One region of the Candidatus Jettenia sp. AMX1 genome, then DNA from elsewhere that is predicted to be linked to it. Evidence: riboswitches for the same ligand, from Rfam matches in the RefSeq annotation. Region 1 holds a riboswitch; each other region holds the start of a gene.
The links. Region 1 has a riboswitch for cyclic di-GMP ahead of FBQ94_RS07445 (HEAT repeat domain-containing protein). Riboswitches for the same ligand answer to the same signal wherever they lie in the genome.

Region 1 (8,192 bases):
CCATCACATGCTTCCATTACAATCTCACAACAGACCTTAACTCCTTCGCCAAAACGCCGTAATGATTGGGCAACAATCATTGTCGGGTAAAGACCATGAAATTTCTGAGTAAATGCAGTCTCGATGGAATGGGTAAGGATGGTGCTGGTAAAAATCTTTCCTCCCTGCATTAAAATCTCTTCTTTATTTTCAGATTTTTATGTAGCTGTGTGCTATTACCTGGATTATAAAAAAAGATTTTACCATATAAATCTTGTAAGTTGTAAGAAAAAAGTCAAAAGAAATATTCATGTTTATACTCAAAAATGTTTCCACACAGGTATTGCATACACGGCACAATTCTTATACAATGCCTGAATGAAATCTATTCGTGAATACCATGAGACAACAAAACATAGTTGGGAGAAACTTTATCAGAATCAGCATGTTCTTGACTGGTCAAATCAACCGAATCCTTTTCGTACCTATGTAGGTTGCCCAAAAATAGATTTGGGAAATAGCTTTGAAAAGATGCATAGCCCATTATCGTATGTTTGGTCTTTTACTCATAATAAACCAAGGAATAACCCTGTTACGTTAAATACCTTATCCACACTCCTGTATTATTCAATGTCTATCAGTGCATGGAAATCTTATCCGGGTGTAGAGCCATGGTCGCTGAGGGTAAACCCAAGCAGTGGAGATTTGCATCCTACAGAGACACATCTTTATATTCATAACGTGAAAGATATTCCATCAGGTGCATATCATTATTTTGTGAAAGACCATCAGATCGAGCAAAGAGTTATCGGGGATATAATCCCTGTTTTGTGGGAAAGATTTGACGGTATTTCTAAAACGCCTCCAATTATTATCGGGTTACATAGCATCTTTTGGCGCGAGGCATGGAAATATCAGTCCAGAGCTTTACGGTACTGCTATCTTGATGTGGGACATGCAATGGCATCGATTATGGTAGCGGCACATGCGCTGGGATTTTTTGTGCTGTCCGTTGGAGCGTTCAATGATGATAGTATGCGCCAATATCTTTGTTTTGATAAGACGGACGAGCAATTGCTTTTATTTTTGGTTCTAAGTAGTGATCAACCTGTTATTGGTGCGAATCGGAAGGAATTTCAAAAGGTCGATATAGGTGCCTCAAGGTATACAAACAGGCTTTCGAGCAGAGAAGTAGATTATCCACGTATCCGTATGGGACACGCACTTACTGGTAGAACGTATCACATACGTATTCCACAACAAGATAAATCATTTGTAAATTATTTGCCGTATACAAGAGATAAACAATGTGGGGAAATTAATACAATAATACCGGCTGTCGAATATTCATTAAAATGGACTATCAGACACAGGAGAAGTGCACTTGATTTTGATGGTAAAACACCGTTGTCTTTGCCGGAGTTTCATTTTCTTATGCAACTTTTATGCTCCTCATATAAAGCTGATTTCTTGATCCGAGAGGGGCCACCACTAGTCGTTCCCTACCTATATATTCACCGTATCGAGGGCTTGGAAAGAGGTGTGTATTACCTTGATAGAGTACAAAAGCGGCTACTATTAGTGTCCAGAGGTGATGTGCAACACAGTGCAAAGGAACTAAGTTTAGATCAAGACATTGCCGGTGACTCGGCTTTTGCCATCAGCTTTATGAGTAACTTTGAGTATGCGTTACTAGCTTATGGTGACCGAGGATATCGCTATATCCATTATGAAGCAGGATTTCTGGGACAGGTTTTATATTTAGGTGCTACAGCAATGGGATATGATGCTACTGGTATCGGTGCATTTCTTGATGATGATGTACATACCTTTCTGAAGACACCAGCAGAACAACAGGTAATATACCATTTCACTGTTGGGAAAAGGGTCGATGACCCTCGTATCTCAACACTTCCTGCCTATAGTCATCTCCATGATTTCGAGGAAGATATACCATAATACTTAATACTATCGATTAATGCTTTTCTACAGGATAGCCTTCCTCCTGCCACTTGTTAATGCCTCCTTCCATGTTGTACAATTCTTTTAATCCTTTATCTTTTAATAGCTTACATGCCTTTGCACTACGTACTCCGGCGGCACAATGAACAATTACTTGCTTATCTTTTGGTATTCTTTCGATATTTTGCTCAAGTTCCTGAATAGGAATAAGATTAGCGCTTTTTAAGTGTACCTTATCATATTCTTCCTCAGTTCGCACATCTAATATAAATATATCCTTTTCATGATCTATCAATTCCTTTGCCTGTTTAGGTGTTATATTTTTTACTTCTGTTTTTGTATCCTCTTTGTCTGCATGGAGCTTTTTAAAGATAAGGATGCCCATGATAGTATTTAAGAATAAGATCATACCTACAAGCAAGCCTGTTACTCGTATATATCGTTTTATAGCCATATGGTTTCCTCCTCTGAAATTTCTCCCGACAGTTTATACCCACAGGTGAGTTTGAGGGATTACTATCGAATTGTAAATAAAACTTATACATGATAGATACATTCTCCTGCCGGTCTTATTTAACCATGAGTCTGGCAGAATTCTTCATAATCAATAAGCTCTTTGATGGTAGCTTTATCGCTGCATACCGGACAGTTAGGATTCCTGTGTATCTTGACCTTTTTAAATTCCATATTTAATGAATCATACATAAGCAATTTTCCCTTTAAAATCTGCCCTTTGCCAAGAATTAATTTCACAACTTCTGTAGCCTGAATAGAACCTATTACTCCTGGCAGCACGCCTAATACCCCAGCCTCCTGACAGGAGGGTACCAATCCGGGGGGAGGGGGCATTTCATATAAACAGCGATAGCAAGGCCCATCAAAAGGTATGATTGTTGTAACCTGCCCCTCAAACCGGAAGATAGAACCGTGGGAAAGCGGTTTTTTAAGAAAAACGCAGGCATCATTCACAAGATATCTTGTAGGGAAGTTATCGGCGCCATCGAGAATTACATCGTAATCTTTGATAATATCAAGGATATTTTCTGAATTCAAACGATCTGTATAAGGGATTACCTCTATGTCGGGATTTAGCGCCTCAAGGGTTTCTTTGGCAGAGATAGCTTTTGAACGGCCGACATCTTTGGTAGCATGTAAAATTTGCCGCTGCAAATTTGAATGGTCTACACAGTCACTATCTGCGATACCGATCTTTCCGACTCCTGCAGCAGCAAGATAAAATGCAGCCGGAGAGCCAAGACCCCCCGCGCCTACGAGAAATACCTTCGCCTTTAAAAGTTTCAACTGGCCCTTTCCTCCAACTTCAGGGAGGATAATGTGACGTGAGTAACGCTTTATCTGTTCTTCTGTAAATGGCGATGACATTGTATTCTTCCTATGCATTATGGATAGTTATATACGAAATTTGTTCCTCGTTGCAATGTAATTTTTCCCATAAAAAAGGTCATGCACAGGGGCATGACCTTAACTTCTGCAAGAATCTTCATTTTGTTCAAGATACTATTAGGGTTATTATCTCATTATTCTGAGAGAATAATGACCGAATACTCATTGGTCATACTACAATTACGAGAAATTTAATATCTGATTATAGCAGACAATATTTTACGATTCAATAAATTTTAGTCATTGTCTTATCATTTGTCAGGACAGGAACTTTTCTCTTTTTCGTTGTAAAGGTTTAACATCAGAATTAAAAATTTTAATTGACATAAAATATTGTACATGTTATAAAGCAGCTGCTTAAAGTAGAGAAAACATTGTGACAAAGGCAAACCCTGAGTGATCAGGGGACGCAAAGTAAAGGATCTTGTAACAGTGGACAGTGTTCGTGAACAGTGTCAGTATACGTAACAGACACTCTCGTTCATAACTGGCACGATAGAAATAAGATGGCCTTGCTACCGAAAATGTCTTACAAATTTAACATGAGGAAATATAGCCTTACTTCAGAAAATGTTTTCAGAAGTAAGGTTTTTTATTTTCCTGATAGTTGCAAAAAGATCGCATCCATCTTTATCATCCGTGGAACGAAGAGTATCGCTTTTTCACGGGCGGGAGATTCTTCACTCCGCTCCGAATGACTACCAAACTTCACCTTGCTAACGATTACAAATATTTAAAAGTCCTGAAACCAGAGAAAAGCTTTACATAGAATTTGATGCATATAGAGAGTCATAAAATACCTTTTACGATATTCCTCCTGTTACTTTACATTAGCTTATTTTTTTACCCGTATTCAGCACAAGCTCAGCAAGGGGTTATACCATTGAAAGTTGCATGGAAAGAGCAGCGTCTTAGTGTAATCGCAGAGAAGGCTCCGCTCTCAGACATACTTTACCAGATCTCTTGCCAGACACGAATAGAGATTCATGGTTCAGAGCGTCTTCAAGAGCCAGTGAGTATCTGCTTTTCCGGACTTACCCTCCATGAGAGCTTAAAAAAACTTCTGGCCCATGTAAATTACGCTATTTTTATGAAAGCGGCTTCTCATGGTGAAATATTACCCCGCCTGCTGATCATAGGACGCCGGCCTGTTTCATCCTTAGAGTCTGTCGTTTTTCAGGAGGATGAGAAAACGGAAGGTGAGTTTTTCTATAATAATCTTCAAGGTCTCGACCTCAACATGCGTCTTGTAAAGATTCAAGAACTCTTAGAAATAAATCATCCGTATATAGAGGATATTCTTTACTCAGCAACGAGAGATTCAGACCCCTTAATCAGAGAGATTGCATATAAACAACTTCATGAAAGGGGCTATAGAAGCGTTGCCGGTTTACTTCTCAACGATAGCCGAAGTACAAACACTGATATTCGCAAAACAGCTATTTCGTTACTGGGAGAGCTGTTTGGTTCAGGTGAATTATTTGGCTCAGATGCAATGGAGATATTAAAAGATGCAACGGAAGATGATAATACTGATATACGGCATATGGCATTCAGCCAGCTATCTCATTTGTCTGCTCAGGATGGATTACCTATTTTAAGGGCGAGATTAACCCATCCTGATCCTGAAATAAGGATAATGGCAATAGAGGCAATGACATCCAAAGGCGAAGAATTTGCCCTTGAAGCAGCAAGAGTAGTTCTCCATGATAGTGATGAATTAGTGCGTAGCAAGGCAGAAGGGCTTATGTATGAGTTAGAGGCAAGAAAGGAGGTAAGAGAAGAATAACATACGTATAAGCGAATAGAGTTCTGTGGTTGTAATGATGTTTATCATGAAAACAATAGAGAAAAGGAGGGGTTGTATGAGAGGAAAGGTTTTTTTGTCCGTTATGTTTGTCCTATCTATGGTATTGTCCAATTCGATAGGTGCAATGGCAGATGAAACACAGAATAAAAAACTCGGATACGGTTTTGAGCCTGGGCTGGTTGCCGGGAAAGATTATGTTGCAGGTCAGTTGATCGTTGGGATCAAAGAAGGCATGAGTACGCTTGCTATTTTCAAGGTAGCTAATGCATCAGGGGGCAAACTGGTAAAGAAAATGGGGAATACTGCTGTTCTGCTGCAGTTTTCATCCGAAGAAGCAGTAAAGGATGCTGCTCATTCTCTTATTAAACTTCCCAATGTATCGTTTGTTGAAAGAAACGGTTTTATGAGTATTCCGCCCAAGCCGCTTCTTCCTGATATAAGAGGGCAGAAGAATAAAGGGTTACAGAATAAAAATTCTACCCCTGGCGATATGAATGCTCAATCCGTATCTGCCGATGCGGGAACCGGATACCAGTGGCATCTTACCGTAATAAGAAAGACAGCTGCGCTTGGGGCGCTCTCTGCTACACCGCCAACAGTTGCAGTAATTGATACCGGTGTGGATTACACCCATCCTGATCTTTCCGGTAAGGTCTATTTAGGGAAAAACTGTGTTGCAAATAATTTCGACCCTTACGATGATAATGGGCATGGTACTCATGTTGCGGGGATTATTGCAGCAAAGGCAGGTAACGGTCAGTATGGAGAAGGAGTAAGTCCGAATTCTAAAATATTAGCCGTGAAGGTTCTTTCAGCCAGCGGATCTGGTACCTTTTTCGATGTTGCAGAAGGTATGAAATACGCAAGAACAGCGGTTACAACACCTCCTACAAAAGTGATAAATATGAGCCTTGGAGGTCCTGCCAGCGCGCTCGTTGCTGCTGAGGTGCTTGCTATCAAAAATGCAGGAAAGGTGCTTGTAGCGGCTGCCGGTAATTCTAACACTACCACCCCTTCATATCCTGGAGGTGATGTGAATACTGCCCTTCGGGTTATGGCTACGGAAGAGAACGATGCCAGGGCATGGTTTTCAAACTTCAGCCCATCTGCGACCCCAGGCCAATATAATATTGCGGCGCCTGGATGGGAAATATTATCGACGACTCCTGCGGCAGGATATGCGCCTATGTCAGGTACTTCTATGGCATCACCGGTAGTGGCCGGGGCAGCCGCCCTTGTGTGGGGACAGTTGCCAGCCCTTACGCGGGATGGCTTAGTTGCGCGGCTTGTAACAAACGGAAAATTGATAGGCAAGGGTTTTCCCGTTAGAACCCGAAGGGTCGATGTGCGTCAGGCGTTACTCGGTACTACTGAGAGAGCTATCGTGGGAAGGATACTTGACCCGGTTACCGGCAAGGCGCCTAGTTCGCCTCTTGCTCCCGCAAATGCCAGATTATTCTCAGGAGTTACACCGCTGGCGCTTGATTTAACGAACAGTGGTGGTTCCTATGAGATGACAGGGCTTGGAACAGGCACGAGCAGAATACTGAGAGGAGATAAGGCCGGATATGTAAATGCAGCGGTAAGGAACAATATTACTATTGCTTCGGTAGCAGGACCATACACAGATGCCCTCCCCAAATCAAGGACAACCGGGAATGCTACCATTACCATTGACTGGTCGACCGTGCAGCCTATAGTGGATACTACGGGTTGTATCGATGGCTGCAACGGTTGGGAATTTGATCTTTGGGTGAGATTGCCAAATGGATCGTATGTCTATTGGGGTAACCCGGGCGATTTCATGACTTCACCGTTTGTTGGATGGCCTCGTGATTCTTTTGAGGATTTGGAGCCTCTGGAAACGATTGTCATTGGGAACTCGGCATCGAACGGAGTTTATAAGGTATTTGTCGATAAGTATCCTTATTCGACATACTTTAGTCCATCATGGACTGGCTCGCAAATGTCTGCCCAGATCTATAACGGTGCAACCTCCATTGGAACGTTGTACAGTCCGCCCGTAAGCTGCGGAACGAATAGATACTGGCATATTGGTAATCTAACGAAAAATGGAACTTCCTATACCTGGACAGTTGTTAACACCTGCACAAATACCATACCGTAAAGTTTATTAAGTTTTATTGATTCAAAAGGGAATGGATTACGGCACAAAAGATAGCCGTAATCCTTTTCCCTGCTTATTGCATGTCTCATAATTTATGTTATCTAAATTCTTCAATGGGACACAGATAAGTACAGATAAAAATAATGATGGAGATATTTTACCTCATCCAATAGGTAATTAATCATGCTTCTCTCCTGCTAAAAAATCCGTGTTTATCCGTGTTCATCTGTGTCCAACCGCAATTTTTAAGTGCCAATCAATGAGATTGTTTCTGCTTTTTCATCGTTTTCCGTGTTTTCTTTGTTTTTTTTGATTTTTTTCGCAGTTTCACGAGTTGCCGGAATGAGGGAAAGATTTCGAATTCGGTATTTATTCCTTCCAATGGTCTTACACCAACGACACTAAAGAAAAGTTCGGTACTGGATACCTTTTTTGTAGATGCACGAACTTCAGTAAAATGCCTTGAGAGAAAAAAATCCGCAAGGAAACGAAGAATCGCAGAAATCAAAAATATTGTTAATAACCGGGAACCCCAAAGAGGTGAAACCCGTTCAGCCAGGAAACCACCCAGTGAAGCCCCGGCAAAAATGGCGCCTCCATTAATTAAATTGAAGTATCCCAGACACCTCAACCGCTTTTGAGCGCTTACTGCATCATAGATAAAATTTGTTGTGCATAAATTAAAGCCACTCCATACAAAACCAGCAAGTGCATTAACAACACCTAAATAAAATGGATTTGCAGAAAAAAGCCATAAGACAGGAACTACAGGAATGATAAAACTGGTAATTTTTAAAATTCTCGCATTACCTACAAGATCTGCATGCCTTCCCCAAATAGGAAATGCAATAAGACCGGCTATTACACTACCAAGATGTATCATCATGTAGGTGAGGTAATTAAAATGAA
Region 2 (8,192 bases), on a different contig from region 1:
CCTCCCTTCAGACATTCCTCAACACTTCGGGTAAACTTTCCTGTTGTCGGATTAATAACCTTAAGCTCAAGGGTTGTTCTTTGATGGACTATTCCAAAATCCTTGAGATCCCGTAAAAATTTCGATTCAGAGATCATATATCCATGTTTATTAATCAGGTATGTTTCTCCCGTTTCTCCTAACCGGACACTTCTCATAAGTCTACTAATTTCCATTACATCTACCCGTAAGCATACGACACCGATAATCTTATTTTCATAAATCACCGGCGTAGTGATATAGAGGGTAGGTAAACCGAATTCTAATCTTCCGTATTCATTTTCTAAGGGAATTACCGAGGGTGCAATGGGTGATACAAAGGTGATGCCATTTACGGCATTTTTGAAGAATTCATATCCCGCCACATTCGTGATTACCTTTCCCGTTGAGGTAGTGATTTTTAAATCTCCGTGGCGGTCACAGATGAAGATTTCTTTATAACCATAAGCCTCTCTAAGGGTATTTAAATGATGAAGCAGCCTATAAAAATTTTCACTCCCCTCGGATTTATAGATTACACCAGGTACATTCGGGTTTTCTGCTATAATCCTGGCATCAGCCTTCCTTTCCTCGATCCATCGTACAATGAGTTCCGACTGCTTATGTCCGACCCCCTCAAGATTTTGTATTAGGGAATCCTGCAAGGCCTTTTTTTCTGTGGGATAAATAAATACCCGCATAATAAAAATAGGAAATACAGAAAGCAGAATAGAAGAAATAATAATCTTTGTTCGTATCGATTTACAGGAAAGTATATGGAGTTTATTGAAAGCCTCAGGAAAGATATTCTCGTAGTTTCGGTATCTTTGCAAGAGCTGTTTTATGAGCACTATAGTATTCATGACAAGTTCTTTTATGAGCTTATAGAGAAGTACTCGGTGTTCGCCCTTATTGAATACTTGGGAAATTCAATATGCCTTGGTTCAGCCAAGGACGATTGAACCAGCAAAATTGTTGCTGAAAGGTGGCATCATTTGATGTACAGGAATTTTTAATTCAGGGTAACTCTTTAGGGTTGCTATCCTATCCCCCGTGCACGTTTAAGCGAGAGGAGGCAAGGCTAAAGCCTTGCCCTACATCATAAAACTCTTGCCCTACATCATAAAACTATAGAGGCCTCATGTGTTTTCATGCCCTTAAGCCCCTGTTTTTACTTGAGTTTATTCTTAACAAAAGAAGGAATATCTTTCATGTATTGATCGATCATTTCGCAGGTAATCATTGCAGCACCTCGCCGGATCGCGAAGCCTTCAATTGCTTTTTTTGCCCTGCCTCTGATAAATATAGGCGCCTTCTCCAGACGTTGCTTTGCTTCCTCTGTCCATGAATCCTTCAAATATGCCTGAAATTTAGTAATGATGCCCTCATTCCTGATAGTACGTTCATCAAGAAATGCCTTAATAGTATCAATAACCTCTTTTTTGTGTGCACTTTTTAACTTTTCTTTGGCCTTATCCCATGCATCCATCCTTAGTTCATCAAATCCGATATTCTTAATACGTTTTGATGCGAGCTGCATAGATTCATCCCGTATTTCGGAAAGGAATTTAGAAGTAATCTCTTTATAACCATGCTGGCGCGCCTTTTTCTGCATAAGCTTATAAATACCTGGCCGTACAAAATCCGGCGCATTTGCAACACGTTTTCGCGCCTCCTCAGCCCAGGGGATTTCACCATCCTGATGTACCTGGCCTCCATCTTCTGTGTTAGTGCCAGCTTTACTTTCACTTTTTGTCGGGAATGCAGTTCTTTTCTTTGCTATCATCTCTTCCCGTGAGGCCCTCATTACTTCCAAGGTTATTTCATGATGGTTGCTCTTTGCTGCATAACCTTCAACATTTTTAATGACCATACCCCGTCCGAAAGAGGGGATTTGTTTCAGGATATTTTTTGCCTCGGAACTCCAGCTCATGGTGAAGTTTTCTTCAACCCCAAAGGTTTCGGCTGGTGCTAATTGGATAACTGTATTGCCATATTTCCCCGGGATATAATTGCACCATCCATCTTCATCCATCTGGTTCCCTGAGGTTGCAAGCGCCCTTGCCCTGCATCCTTTGCAGATGTACTTAAACTCACAGACACCGCATCTGCCATTCAGATCAGTATTTCGCAAAGTTTGAAAATCGGGGGTATTTTTCCAAATCTCCACAAAACTTTTCTCTCTTACATTTCCGGAAACATTAGGCATATAAGGACACGGTGTAACATCGCCTTCCGGTGTGATCCTGCAGTAGTGGGTAGCAGCCGGACAACCGCCAGCATACGTCCTGATGAGTGGAGAGGTGGTATCATGTTCATACACAATCCTTCGGTAGTGTGGTGCGCATTTTGCTCCCACCATCATTTTCCCCTGATAGTTCTTTTGTATAGTATAAAGCTGGTGCAATGCCTGATCGTACTGCTGCGGTGTAATATCGGTCAACTCCTGACCTTTACCGGTACAGACCAGAAAGAATAGGTTAAATACCCTGGCACCAAGATTATATGAGAATTCGATAATATTGGCAATCTCATGAAAATTCTCTTTCGTGACGGTTGTTTGTATTTGGAATTCGATGCCTTGCCTGCGGCATGCCTCAATTCCGTTGAGGGTATCATCCCATGCACGTGAAATCCCCCTGAATTTGTCATGTCTTTCAGGCATTATAGAATCAAGGCTAATACCAATACCGGTTACACCACTTTGTTTCAATCTCTTTGCCACATCATCATCAATTAAATTCCCATTCGTGCCCAGCACTATCATCATCCCTTTCTGAGAGGCATAGGAGGCAAGATCATAAATATCCTTCCTTAATAGTGGTTCTCCACCCGTAAGGATTAGCAGCAAGTTAGGATTAAGCTCTGCCATTTGATCTATAAGCTTAAACCCTTCCTGAGTGCTAAGCTCATTGGCGGATTGCCTGGTTAATGCATTGGTATCGAGGTAACAATGGCTGCAACGCAAGTTGCATCGATAGGTCGTGTTCCAGGAGATTGCATAGGGTTTGTAATTCATTTTAAAAGCCTTTTATTATAGATAATACTAAAGATAATGTGAAAAATGAATCTTTCATGATAATTTTACTATGAGCTGTCTGTGAGCACAATAGTTTTCTCTCTCTGCTTATGATAAGCAGATCTGAGATCGGGCAATGCTCTATGCAAATAATATAAAATTGAGAAAGAAAAAACAATGGATATATCTCTGAATACTCTGTATCAAGGAACATTTGTGTACTACAAGATACATTTTTGTCATGTAAAATTTTTTGAACCTATTTCATACAATACGTATGTTAAGATGAAAAATATGATAAATATTGAGCACTATTAACGATTTGTAGTTGCTATATCGTTTATTGGTATGTAAAATGCTAAACGTAACGTTTGTATCTATAAAGTTAATTTTTGAAACCTGATAAAGGCAAACCATTCGAAAGGATGGGACGCAAAGCCACTGGCCTAAATCTTCATTAAGAATATGGTAGCAGGGTTGCCGGGCGAATACAGCACTCCATAGGCCGCTGTGTTTGTTACGGCCAAATTTTATAAAGGGGTGCTGGCATGTTATTATCTCACGTCTCGAAATTCTTTGTAACAATCCCTATTTTTGCTTTCCATACAAAGAACTGGTTTTGTGCAGAATGGTTATACAAACAGTTTATTCCCTCTGTTGTTGGCTTTTGGAGTATTGTCCGTAACATTATCAGGCGTAAACGTGCTAAAAAGACGCTTCGTGCAAGCGAAAGTAAATATCGGCTCCTCTTTGAGAGTCTTCCTCAGAGAATATTTTCTAAGGATAAAAATTTCGTATACATGTCTTGTAACGAGAATTTAGCCAGAGATCTCCATATCAGGCCAGACGAGATTACCGGAAAGACCGATTATGATTTTTTCCCCAAAGAACTTGCCGAGAAATATAGAACTGAGGATAAGCGGGTTATAGAATCAGGGCAGACAGATGACAGAGAAGAGAAATATATCGTAGATGGACAGGAATTGATTGTCAGGATGGTGAGAACCCCGATAAAAGATGAAAAGGGTAATGTTCTTGGCATCTTAGGCGCATTTCTGGACATCACGGAAAAGATAACCTTGCAAAGAGAAGCTGAACGGTCCAGACATCTGGCATCATTAGGTGAACTGGCTGCGGGTGTAGCCCACGAGATCAATAACCCCATAACCGGTGTTATTAACTGTGCCCAGATACTATTTAATAAAAGTAGCGAAGGAAGTAAGGAAAGGGATATTGCCGGCCGGATTATCAAAGAGGCTAACCGTATAGCGAACATAACCAGCAGTCTTCTTTCTTTTGCAAGATTTGGCGATTCAAAGGAGAAGAAGAGCATCGTTAGCATCCGCGAGATAGTGGCGAATACGTTTGTCCTGATAAAGGCGCAATTGCGAAAAGAGGGTATTACGATAAAGTTAGACGTTTCTCCAAAATTGCCCCAAATTATTGCGCACCCTCAGCAGATACAGCAAGTCTTTCTGAATGCTATCAGTAATGCGCGATATGCCTTAAACCAGAAATATCCAGAGGTGCATGAGAATAAAATCCTTGAGATTATCGGGGAAGAAACAACGATAGACAACCGTCCGGCGGTAAGGATTACCTTCTATGATCATGGCACGGGTATACCTGCCAGGATACGAGATAGAGTAGTAGAACCGTTTTATACCACAAAGCCCCGGAGTAAAGGAACGGGCTTAGGATTAAGCATCAGTTACAGTATTATCAGGGACCATGAGGGTAGGCTTGCCATTGATAGTGTTGAAGGTGTATTTACCAAGGTTATTATAGTTCTGCCAGCATTCAAACCGACATAGCAGATTTTCTTCATTTCTTCGTTAAAATCATATCCACGATACTATTGCATAGTTGTTTCAAATAAACTAAAATATATTCGTTTTAAATTTCTAATCAGGAATAGGTTAAGGCTTATGAGGGACTTTGGGACCGTTTGGGTGTATTGATGAACAGATTTTCATGTCCCCCCCAAAGCAGTGCTGGCGAAATATCATAGTACGGAAATTTTTCATAGGTAAGCTATAAAGTGATCGAAATAAAACCAATAAAAGGAAAAGTCAATGCAGTAGTTAAGGCTCCAGGCTCAAAGAGTTATACAAATCGCGCCCTTGTTACGGCTGCACTGGCTGACGGACAATCTATAATTTCTCATGCCCTTTTTAGTGATGATACTAAATACATGGCATCTAGTTTAAATACCCTGGGAATACCCGTTAAAGAAGAGCAAAATGTTAATAGGTTTGTGGTATACGGTAAGAGCGGAACTATTCCAGTAAAGCAGGCAAATTTGTTTATTGGAAATGCAGGTACAGCGATGAGATTTTTAACTGCTATGCTAACCCTGGGAAAAGGGGTCTATGAGATAGACGGTGTTTCGCGCATGAGGGAAAGGCCTATACAGGATTTACTTGATGGTTTAAGACAGCTTGGGGCAGATGTCAGCTCGAAATACCATAATGGTTGTCCGCCGGTACTCGTCGGAGGAAAGGGATTATCCGGTGGATCGGCTGTTGTAAAGGGAGATTTAAGCAGCCAATACTTTAGCGCCTTATTAATGACAGCTCCTTATGCTCAGAAGGATATCGTTATAGAAGTGAAAGGCAGCCTGGTCTCGAAGCGTTATGTAGATATGACTCTTGCATTAATGCGTCAGTTTGGGGTAAACGTTAGCAACGATAACTACAGAACATTCTTCGTCAAATCCGGGCAACGTTATCGCGCTATGCATTATGAGGTGGAGGCAGATGCATCAGCCGCTTCTTACTTTTTTGCTGCTGCGGCAATTACCGGTGGAAAGGTTAGAGTTGAAGGAATCGGAAGTGATTCCCTGCAGGGAGATATTCACTTTGTAGACGTCCTTAAGGAAATGGGTTGTAAGGTTACGATGCATGTTGATTGGATTGAGGTGCAGGGAGATACGCTGCATGGGGTGGACGTCGATATGGGGGATATGCCGGATGTGGTGCAGACTTTGGCATCTGTAGCGGTATTCGCCCGCGGTAAAACGCGGGTACGGAATGTGAAAAATATGCGTATAAAGGAAACTGACCGTATTTCTGCTGTCGTGAATGAATTGCGCCGGATGGGGATTTCAGCAGTAGAATATGAGGATGGTTTTGAGATTGAACCATCTCTGCCTCAACCGGCAGAAATAGAAACCTACGATGACCATCGTATGGCTATGAGTTTTGCGTTGATTGGGCTGCGCGCACAGGGAATATCTATAAAACATCCGGAGTGCGTATCCAAGACATTTCCTGATTACTTCCGGAGATTAGAGGAGTTACGGCCATAGTTTGCTGCGTTATGACTACAGTAAATACTGATGAAAAATACATGATGCTTGCGCTGGAATTGGCAGAAAAGGGAAGGGGAAAAGTAGAGCCTAATCCCATGGTAGGCGCCGTACTTGTAAAAAATGACGAGATTATCGGAACAGGGTATCACCAGATCTTTGGGGGGGCGCATGCAGAAGTGCATGCAATTCATGAGGGAGGAGCAAACTGCAAGGGGGCAACACTCTATGTTTCCATGGAACCCTGCGCGCATTATGGTAAGACGGCGCCATGTGTTGATGCCATTGTTAAGGCAGGTATCGGGAAGGTGATAGCTGCAATTATCGATCCTAACCCTATTACATCAGGTAAAGGAATACGAAAATTAAAGGAGGCAGGGATTGAGATTAAGCTGGGGGTTATGGAATTCCAGGCAATGAAATTGAACGCCTCTTTTTTTAAATTAATGCAGCAAGGATTGCCTTATGTGATAGTGAAGTGGGCAATGTCACTCGATGGAAAGATTGCTACTCATACAGGAGACTCAAAATGGATTACGTGCGAAGAATCACGGGTATATGCACATAAGGTCCGTGGGCAGGTGGATGGGATTTTAGTTGGAATTAACACCGTATTGCGCGATGATCCTCTCCTGACCTGCCGCCTTGAGGGAGGAAGGAATCCGAAGAGAATTATCATCGATAGTAACGCCTCGTTGCCCTTACATTCCCGTCTTTTAAAGACAATTCATGAAAGCGAAATAGTAGTTGCTGTGAGCAGGAACGCATTGCCCGAGCGTATTAAGAAACTCAGACAGTTGGGATGTGAGGTTATTCAAACAAACACTATGAGCGGTCGGGTAGACTTACAGGAACTCTTCCGGCAGCTTGGTGAGATGAAAATGACAAATATTTTAGTGGAGGGTGGCAGCAGAGTCATTACTGCAGTACTCGAGGATTGCCTTGCCGATAAAGTTATTGTTTTTATCGCTCCGATTATTATTGGAGGTCAGGGCGCAAATTCCCCTGTACTTGGAAAAGGTATCGATGCTATAGCTGAATCCGTAAAAGTTAACGAAATAACGATAAAAAGATTCTCAGATGATGTTGTTATTGAAGGTTTTTTGAAATATAAACACCGGCAAGGTAAAGATACAATGGCGGATTCACTCCGTTTAATCCGCCCTACCGAATGATTGAGGAGTGAGTAGCGGATTAAGCGGAGCGAAATCACCAAAGAGATACCCGTTTTCCTATCTGTCTGCATGGTTTTTATGCAGACAGATAGTTTAATCAGAAAAACTGATAGGGAATATTCCAGGTCCAAATTTCATAAAAAATATCGATAGTACATTTACCGTAACATACTATTGATTCATGTATATTTTTGTGAAGATTGTAACTGGAAATTTATATTCGAAGATACTTAGGAAGTAACATAGAGGAATAAATAATTAGGTAGAGTATTCAATTAATAATTACATAGCGTCGATATCACCGTCTTCATCATCCAATGCCCTTTCTATTTCAAATTCAATTTCTCTTCTCGGATCAAGCACGAGTTTTTTGTATCGCTCTTTAATAAATGCGAGCCGTTCAATTTTCTTACGCTGACTATCTGTAGAATAATTTACCTCTAAAATCATTTTATACATCTCCACGAAAAAGTTTTATAAAAATAGTAAAAATGAATCTTTGTAAAATTCGCTAAAGATTATATATTCAGCTAAGCTAAAGTCAAGTCAAATTAGGTAAATTCTTTTCGTGATAGATATGTTACTCATGGCGCGTAATAAAGTGTAAAAACCTGATTTTGTATGGATGATCTATAGTACCCTCTGTATGAAAACCAAACATACCACATTC
Region 3 (8,192 bases), on a different contig from region 1:
GTCGATTTATACCCCATTGACCCGCTCGTATCAAGGAATATATAGCATTTAAGATTGGTTTCTTCCTCAAACTGCTTAATGTAATATTTATCTGACCTTGCATGTACCCTCCAATCAATGTGTTTTATCTCATCTCCCGGAGAATATTCTTTGTGTTCGAGAAATTCTATACTGGAACCTTTAAAAGGACTTTTGTGAATACCCGACAATGCCCCATCTACAATAATTCTTGCGCGCAACTCCAGATTGGCAATTTTTGATAACGTTACGGGATCAAAAGGATTTTCTGCCATAAAAACAAGACCGGATAAGCCAAAAATAAAAATCAAATACGATTATACATTACGATTTTATCCCATTTTTCTAAATTGTATAGGAATTTTCGTTTTTTGGCAAGGTTTACAAAGGATAACAGGATAACTCCAAAGATAAAAATTCCGGTATTCCCTTTTCTAAAGGGAATTCGAGGAGGATTACCTGTCCTTACGGTTCTCTCCAGAGAATTGCACATTATTTCTTTTGATTATGTGTGCTCTTTTACGGTATCAAGTAATTGGTCGATGATGTGTAAGGACGACTTTCCTTCAGCCTCAGCGTGGAAGTTCGTGATAATGCGGTGTTGTAAGATAGGCCTGGCAATTGCCCTGACGTCATTGCAGGTAACAGCGTATCTACCGTTCAACAAGGCACGTGCCTTGCCTCCGAGAATAAGATATTGAGAGGCACGGGGTCCTGCTCCCCAGTTAATCCACTTTTTTATAAAATCAGGCGCACTTGGGTCCTCCGGCCTGGATGCCCGTACCAATCTTACGGCGTACTCGATAACATAATCCGCGACAGGCACTCTGGTAACAAGGTCTTGAAGCTCCTTGATTTCTTCCGGATTAAAGATCTTCTCTACCGTTGGCTTAAAAGCCGATGTAGTTGTTCGTACAATTTCAACTTCTTCTTTTTGAGAGGGATACTGGACATTGATCTGAAACATAAATCGGTCCAGTTGCGCCTCGGGCAAGGGGTACGTACCTTCCTGTTCAATAGGATTTTGGGTAGCAAAGACGACAAAGGGAAGGTCAAGCCCATAGGTAGTGCCGCTGGCGGTGACTTTATATTCCTGCATTGCCTGTAACAACGCTGCCTGTGTTTTTGGCGGTGTACGGTTGATTTCATCGGCAATGAGAATATTTGAGAAGATAGGGCCTTTGATAAATTTAAAAAATCTTTTCCCGGTAGCATGATCCTGTTCTAATATATCAGTTCCTGTGATATCCGCAGGCATGAGATCAGGGGTAAATTGTATACGATTAAATTTCAGATTTAAAACTTCTGCAAGGGTGCTGACGAGAAGTGTCTTTGCAAGTCCCGGTACCCCCACAAAGAGGCAATGTCCTTTACAAAACAGGGCTATAAGGAGATCTTCAACCACCTTCTCTTGCCCTATAATAACCTTTGCAATTTGTTTTTTTATTTCTAAACTTCCCTTAACTATCTTATCGATAGCCTGAAGGTCTGTTTTCTCAATTTCATTCACAGTCATAATTTATCATAAAAAATAAAAAGAGCGCTGGTGCCGAAGCTGCTCAGATAAGCCCAAAACTGAGCATGTTAAAACCAAGGCTTTTCCCCGACACCGACGCTTTATATGTTTTTAATCTACCAAATATTAACCTGTTTGTGAATGAAAATCTAAAATTTATGGAATCTATCAACGGACAGGCAAGATGGAAATTTCAGGAAAGAAATACTATAGCGGTACACTGACTAAAAATGCAAGTAATTTTTATCATAATGAATGTAAAACACCATCTTGTAAAATTTTTCTTCTGAACAACATTGCCATAGCTCTTGCACTGCGTTCCGGAGAGGGATAAACAGGAAACATGCGTTCTTCAAGTAACTGTTTTACCTTCATAGTAAATACACCGCCTACGGTACAAATAACGCCAGGTTTTCCTGATACTTTCATCGTATCAGCAATGTGATCTACTACCTTTTCTGTCATACCCTGCGGAGCCATAAGGGGTATGATAATAGCGGCATCATATTCATCACTTTCGGCCATGCAAGTATGTATCGCAATGCGATAATCTTCATCAGAGGCGCTTCCTGTTAGATCAACAGGATTATTAACTACGTAGAATTTTGAGAGCCTGCTTCTCAACTTCTCTTTTAACTGACGGGATGGAGGCGGGACTTCCAAACCATTCTCCGAACAGTGATCGGCTACAATAACGCCAAAACCACCGCCGTTTGTAACAATCAAGATCCGATTCCCTTTCGGCGGATTTTGCATGGAAAGCGCTTTGACACCATCAATAAACTCCTCAAGACCGTTTGCTTCAATAATACCTGATTTTAAAAACGCAGCCTTATAGATTTCATACTTTCCTGCGATAGCCCCTGTGTGAGATTTGGCAGCAGCGATGCCTGCCTCCCCCTTCCCAACCTTTAATACTACAATAGGTTTTTTCTTTGAGCATGCCCTGGCCACTTCAATAAACTTTCGCCCATGATCAACTGATTCCATGTAGAGAGCAATAACTTTTGTAGAACTGTCACTGGTTAAGAAAGGCAAAAGGGCAGATTCTCCGACATCAATTCTATTTCCATAATTTATCATTCTGGCTATGCCTAACCCTTCCTGTGTTGCCAGATCTAAGAGTGCGATAGCAAAGGCGCCGCTTTGAGAAAGGATCGATAGTGAGCCTTTTTTCGGCTTACTTACCCTTTCTCCCGGCAAGAAGGAGGTAGTAAAATTTGTATAATTATCGAAAACACCCAGGCAGTTAGGTCCGATGATTCGGATTTTGTTTTCAATCGCAATTTGCCTGATCTTTTCTTCCATCTCAATACCTTCCGGACCCATCTCCCGAAAACCAGCGCTGATGATTATAGAATAATGGATTTGCTTCAGGGCATGCTGCTTCAAAATATCCAATACAAATAAGGCAGGTACAGCGATCACCGTTAATGCTATTTCATCGGGGATATCAAGTATTGAAGGAAAACATCTTAAACCAAAGACATTCCCGTATTTCGGATTAACGGGATATATCCTACCGCCAAACCCCATATCAAGAAGATTTTTTACAATAATACCGGGAAGACTTCCGGGTTTTTCTGTAGCACCAATAATTGCAACCGATGAAGGATTGAAAAAGGTTTCCATGTAATTTTATTTATTCGATGAAATCGCCGTAAGTAAATCTTTTATTTCCTGATCATCCGCTTTTAGCGTAAGGGCATGGCTTAACATTTTCCCCGCAAGTTCAAATTGATGCATACGATAATAGGCAATACCAAGCATTTTATATGCTTCTGCTGATTTGTCGTCTATCTTAACAATTTGCCCGCATTCAGAGATTACTTTTTCCCAATGGTTACTCCCTAAGTAAATATTGGCTAAAAGCAAACGGATACGTATATATCGGTGATGAGGATGCATCTCGTTGAACATTTGAATAATCTGTTCTGCATCAGCATCTTTACCCTGAGTAACCAGCGTACTAGCCAGGTTATGCGTATACATAGGCTCTTTCGGGTTTATTTCCACTGCCTTTTTAAATTCGATGACGGCTTCTTCATACATCTGCTTTTTGTTAAGAATAACCCCGAGTTTATTATGATTGCCTGGCTCTGCCGGATTAAGCTCAATAGCTCTCATTGTGAAAATACTAGCTCTCTCCCAATCACCTTTTTGCAAAAAAATATTGGATAAACGCTCCACATAAGGTAATTCATAAGGCCGAATCAGATATGCCTGATAAAGTTCTTCAATTGCAGAATCAAAATCACCTTTTCCAGCATACAAAGAAGCAAGATTGCTATGAAAAGGGGCTTGAAATGCATCCATCTCGATAGCCTTTTTATAACAGGTAATAGCATCGTCTATAGTATCCCGTTTAAAATTTTCAGCTAACATTTGATATATTACGCCTAGCTGGAAAAAGCTTAAAAAATGTTCTGGAATTAACTGTAAAGAATTATTGGCCTCATCGTACGTACCCTGTATCCATACCTCGTTTTTTGTTTTAAATGCCATTTGTATATATACCCTGCACAGTTCATCGCGATAGAATGTCTCGTATGGATTGAGATGTATAGCATGTTTCATAAGATAGAGTCCTTTTTCTACTTTACCGTGAGCGTTTTCATCCTCAAACCCAAAGACCCTCCTTCCATATTCAAAGTATGCATCTGCCCTGTAGACCCGAATAACGAAGATGAGAATGAAGCCTAATACCGTCAGCACAATTCCACAACATAGCCATCTGGAAAAGTTGGAAATTCGGGAAATTGTGAAAGCAGGAGTTTGAATATATTGATTTTTCCCATTACCTGGACTTTGCAGCTTCGCATCTTTCCGGAATTTTCCAGTTATTACCCATTCCTCTCTCTCTTGCATCTTTATTATTGAGATACAGAGTCCCATCATTATCCAAAAGAGCATAACAATAGGTGTATTTCCAAAACTAAACTCATTTTGAATGAGATAACAAAGTACTCCCGTTAAAAGCCCCAGCATGAGCAATTTGTTTTCACTTGTTAACTTTTTGTAATTTTTACCAATATATATTCCAAAGGCTGCCAGCAGCCATAGGTAAGTACCCAGGCCAAAAATACCACGAGTGACGACCGTATCGAGAATATCATTGTGAATTCTATCCTGTCTCGGAAAAGGAAACCCCCGGTCACTTTCTCGCAGTGAAAATACCTTTGCAAGGTTTTTTTGGTAAATAATACCTATAGTATCTGGTCCAATACCAAAAACAGGGTAATCTTTCATAATCTCAAGAGCAGCCAGGTATTGGAATATGCGGGAAAAAGATGAACCGGCAACGGACAAGTGGGCAGTAATCCACGGCCTTGATTTATTTTGCGTATTATCAAAATCCGGCAATTCCTTCGATTCTCCTTTACTCACGGAAGATTCGGGTGAATCGGCTGCCTTTACATCAGCGGTAAAATGCTTAATAACCGAGGTTTCATGCCTTACGTTAAATGCTACCCCGATAAGGATATATAAAACAATGAGAATTACATTTTTATATCTTTTCGTAAGGCGCCATTTGGAAACAAAAAAGAACAGAGGAATTAATCCTCCAAGAAGCGCCACAAAACATGCGCGGGTATTGGTAAGCCAAAAGGTAGTGTAAATAATCAAGGATAACGCAAAAAAAAACCATACGATATAAGGACTTCTTACCGGAGGTGATTCTTTTCGTTCGAAAGAGTTACCCAAAAATAAGACAACGGCTAATGGTAAAGCCATAACAAGGTAGGTCGAAAAAAATACGGGATTCCCAAAGGTTGAGAATACCCGGCGGGCTTCAAAACTACTCCATTTGAACATATCAAACCCGATATGCTGTGCAATTCCATAGCATGATGAGATGGCAGCGCCGGTGATAATTGAGATTAACAGGAAATAAAACCTTTTTTTTGTCGTTACAAAATTGACCGTAGTATAAAAAAGAAAGATATAACATACCGTGGCAGTTAAACCCTCAAAACGCTTGTAGGTGCCAAAGAGACTCATTATGGGGTTTATAGAGAGAATTGATGAAATAATAAAAACTCCTATATAGGCGAGGATAGGAATATCTATTGAAGTATGTGAACAGGTAAGATGAGAATTCAAAGCAAACATGATCGACCATACAAAGAGAATGGCTATCGTTAACAAATAGAGAGCAGTCACCTTGCTAAGGTCGAAAACACTGTAAAGGCGGATATCGAAGAACAGAGGTACGATAATAACGGCAGCCAATAATAAACTTATTATCACTGTATCACCCTGTACCATTATGTTTTTGAAAATATTTTTTATTTTATTCTCATTCATATTCCTGATTGCCAAATTTAGCAATATTTTAAGTATCAATCTATTAAAAATGAAATACTATTTTCATACTATATCATGAAAAATAAAAAATATAAACTATTCCTTTTTTTAATTAAAAGTAAGATCTCGTATGATTACCATTTATCACAGGAAAATTTTTGTAGTTCAAAAGAATAATAATTTCCTTGATTTTTGGTTTATAAATTGACATATTAAGGTCAAAATAGTAGTGCGGTAAATATTCGACAAAGGTAAACTCCGAGTGATCGGAGGACGCAAAGTAAAGGGTCTTGTAACCGTGGATAGTGTTCGTAAACAGTGTCAGTATAAATAACAGACACTTACACTTATAACTGACACGATAGAAATAAGATAGCCTTACTGCCGAAGATATTTTCCATGAATATCTTTGCAGTAAGGCTTTTTTGTTTTCAGGAATAGTTTTAAAAATTGTAGTTACTCGGTACTCCGTAAAATGTTCCTGAGATTTATGGCCACTTATTCATGAACAGGAGGTGATACAAATGACCTGAAAAACATTGAAATGAATTGCTTAAGTCAAAACTGAGTAAAGTATTTTCCCTATTTTAAAGAAACATGCATGATATTCATGAAGAAAAAGAAATGAAAGGATTTTTTCTCTTGCGTAATACAACCTTAAATAAAGGAAAAGGCAATGAAAAATGTAAAAATATGTATATCGTTTATTTCTCTGTTTTCTCTGGGAACGATGGGAAGCTTATCCATTGCAGCAGACACCGAAGGTGTTAGTTATATATATCAGGGAAAAAATTTTATTGTAACAAATAACAATAGCACAATCCTTCGGGTAGAACCAACGCCTCCCCCCTCTGCATCAGCATCACCCTGCACCAGCGACTCTCCCTGTCTCTATGATGACCTTCCTGCAGGACTAGCTCCTTATGCTCTTACCGGTGGAAGTTGGCCCATCGCTGGCTTTACCTACAGCTTTGGAAATACCAGTCCTGATATCTCCTGGGCATCGGAGCGGGGAGTTATAGGACAGGCATTCGGACTCTGGTCAAATGTAGCAGAGGTTAAACCAACAGAAGTTGCAGACGGTGGGGCTAACTCATGTGCTGGTGACATCCGTATCTGGTGGGGAGCAGGAGACCATGGTGACGGATATCCTTTTGACGGACCCGGCGGTGTGCTGGCACATGCGTGGTATCCACCACCCGTCAATGGGGGATGTATTGCTGGCGATGTCCACTTTGATGAAGATGAAACATGGGTAACTCCAACCTATGGTGGGGCAGGGATTGATTTGCTTACCGTCGCGGCACATGAAATCGGACATTCCCTCGGATTGGCACATTCCTCTGATCCCAATGCCCTTATGTATCCTTTTTACACGGGAAGAAAACCTTATCTTTCGTATGATGATATTGCAGGTATTTATGCGATTTATGGATCCAGGCCAGAAGATGTGATTATTCAGATTGAATCTGTTTCAATTCCAGCTCCTGGCTCCGGAAGTTTCAGACTTCGTGAAAAAGATGTAAAGGTACAGCTCAGACAAAAAGGAACTGCAAACTATACGACTCGCCATTTACCTACCGCAGATACAGATACGGGTGGGTCAAAAGCCGATGTAGATGGTGTACTTTCACGCGATCCTTTTGTTTCCCAATTTGACGGTTATTGGTGGCATATAGGAGATCTTTATCGGGCACAACACAGACTCTCCAGTTCATATAAAGATATTGATCAGGTCAAGGTCACTTTGACTATTTCAGATAATATTCTTCTGGGCCCGGAGACCCTTCGCGTTTCTCTCAATGGAATTGTAGTTGGGGATATTGTGGTTAATCCGGGAGACGCCTCTAAGGTTGCTACATTTAATGTGAGATTTGTAAATCCAAAGAACAGCAGCAGGGATATAGGAACAAATTTTTATAATGAAGGAAAGCATTAAATGTGGCTAGCAAAGTATAAAAAGGAAAAAAGGAAGAGGGGGATTTTCCTCCTCTTCCTTATTCTATATTTATGGAGTTTTTCCTCCACACCAGCATATAGTATTATGTTGAGGATGGATAACTCAGAACTTATTGCCCGTTCTGATCTCGTTATATACGGAGAGGTTAAAGAGATTCATTCAAAGGGAGACAACCGGGAGGCTATTATTTTCGTTGAATGTATACTTAAGGGAAAACCCACTGCCGGTGCGGAGATAAAAGTTATTTTCTCGCCGGGAATGGAAGATAGTCCTGTCTTTGAAACCAACGAACGCGTCCTCCTCTTTTTGACAAAAAGCGACTCAGAACTATTTATGACGGTAGGAGGTATTCAGGGAAAATTTTCTTTTGGTAAATCTCAATAAAAACAG

Region 2: linked by a shared signal. The riboswitch ahead of FBQ94_RS16960 (two-component system sensor histidine kinase NtrB) and the one ahead of FBQ94_RS07445 (HEAT repeat domain-containing protein) in region 1 are both predicted to bind cyclic di-GMP.
Region 3: linked by a shared signal. The riboswitch ahead of FBQ94_RS00865 (M10 family metallopeptidase domain-containing protein) and the one ahead of FBQ94_RS07445 (HEAT repeat domain-containing protein) in region 1 are both predicted to bind cyclic di-GMP.

What each region holds. Positions count from the first base shown of each region.
Region 1 covers NZ_SZPP01000019.1:12,043-20,234, forward strand. The annotation lists gene FBQ94_RS07420 (hypothetical protein) at 1-4, opposite strand, end outside; gene FBQ94_RS07425 (hypothetical protein) at 1-170, opposite strand, end outside; gene FBQ94_RS07430 (SagB/ThcOx family dehydrogenase) at 358-1,938, shown strand; gene FBQ94_RS07435 (rhodanese-like domain-containing protein) at 1,955-2,395, opposite strand; gene moeB (molybdopterin-synthase adenylyltransferase MoeB) at 2,515-3,324, opposite strand; cyclic di-GMP riboswitch class I at 3,720-3,868, shown strand; gene FBQ94_RS07445 (HEAT repeat domain-containing protein) at 4,229-5,134, shown strand; gene FBQ94_RS07450 (S8 family serine peptidase) at 5,211-7,283, shown strand; gene FBQ94_RS07455 (MFS transporter) at 7,540-8,192, opposite strand, start outside.
Region 2 covers NZ_SZPP01000079.1:115-8,306, reverse strand. The annotation lists gene FBQ94_RS16970 (sensor histidine kinase) at 1-881, opposite strand, end outside; gene FBQ94_RS16965 (radical SAM/SPASM domain-containing protein) at 1,190-3,037, opposite strand; cyclic di-GMP riboswitch class I at 3,435-3,522, shown strand; gene FBQ94_RS16960 (two-component system sensor histidine kinase NtrB) at 3,586-4,851, shown strand; gene aroA (3-phosphoshikimate 1-carboxyvinyltransferase) at 5,079-6,347, shown strand; gene ribD (bifunctional diaminohydroxyphosphoribosylaminopyrimidine deaminase/5-amino-6-(5-phosphoribosylamino)uracil reductase RibD) at 6,359-7,522, shown strand; gene FBQ94_RS16945 (hypothetical protein) at 7,805-7,972, opposite strand.
Region 3 covers NZ_SZPP01000002.1:85,062-93,253, reverse strand. The annotation lists gene FBQ94_RS00885 (DUF58 domain-containing protein) at 1-293, opposite strand, end outside; gene FBQ94_RS00880 (AAA family ATPase) at 524-1,534, opposite strand; gene FBQ94_RS00875 (acetate--CoA ligase family protein) at 1,781-3,166, opposite strand; gene FBQ94_RS00870 (O-antigen ligase family protein) at 3,173-5,785, opposite strand; cyclic di-GMP riboswitch class I at 6,083-6,231, shown strand; gene FBQ94_RS00865 (M10 family metallopeptidase domain-containing protein) at 6,519-7,781, shown strand; gene FBQ94_RS00860 (hypothetical protein) at 7,887-8,186, shown strand.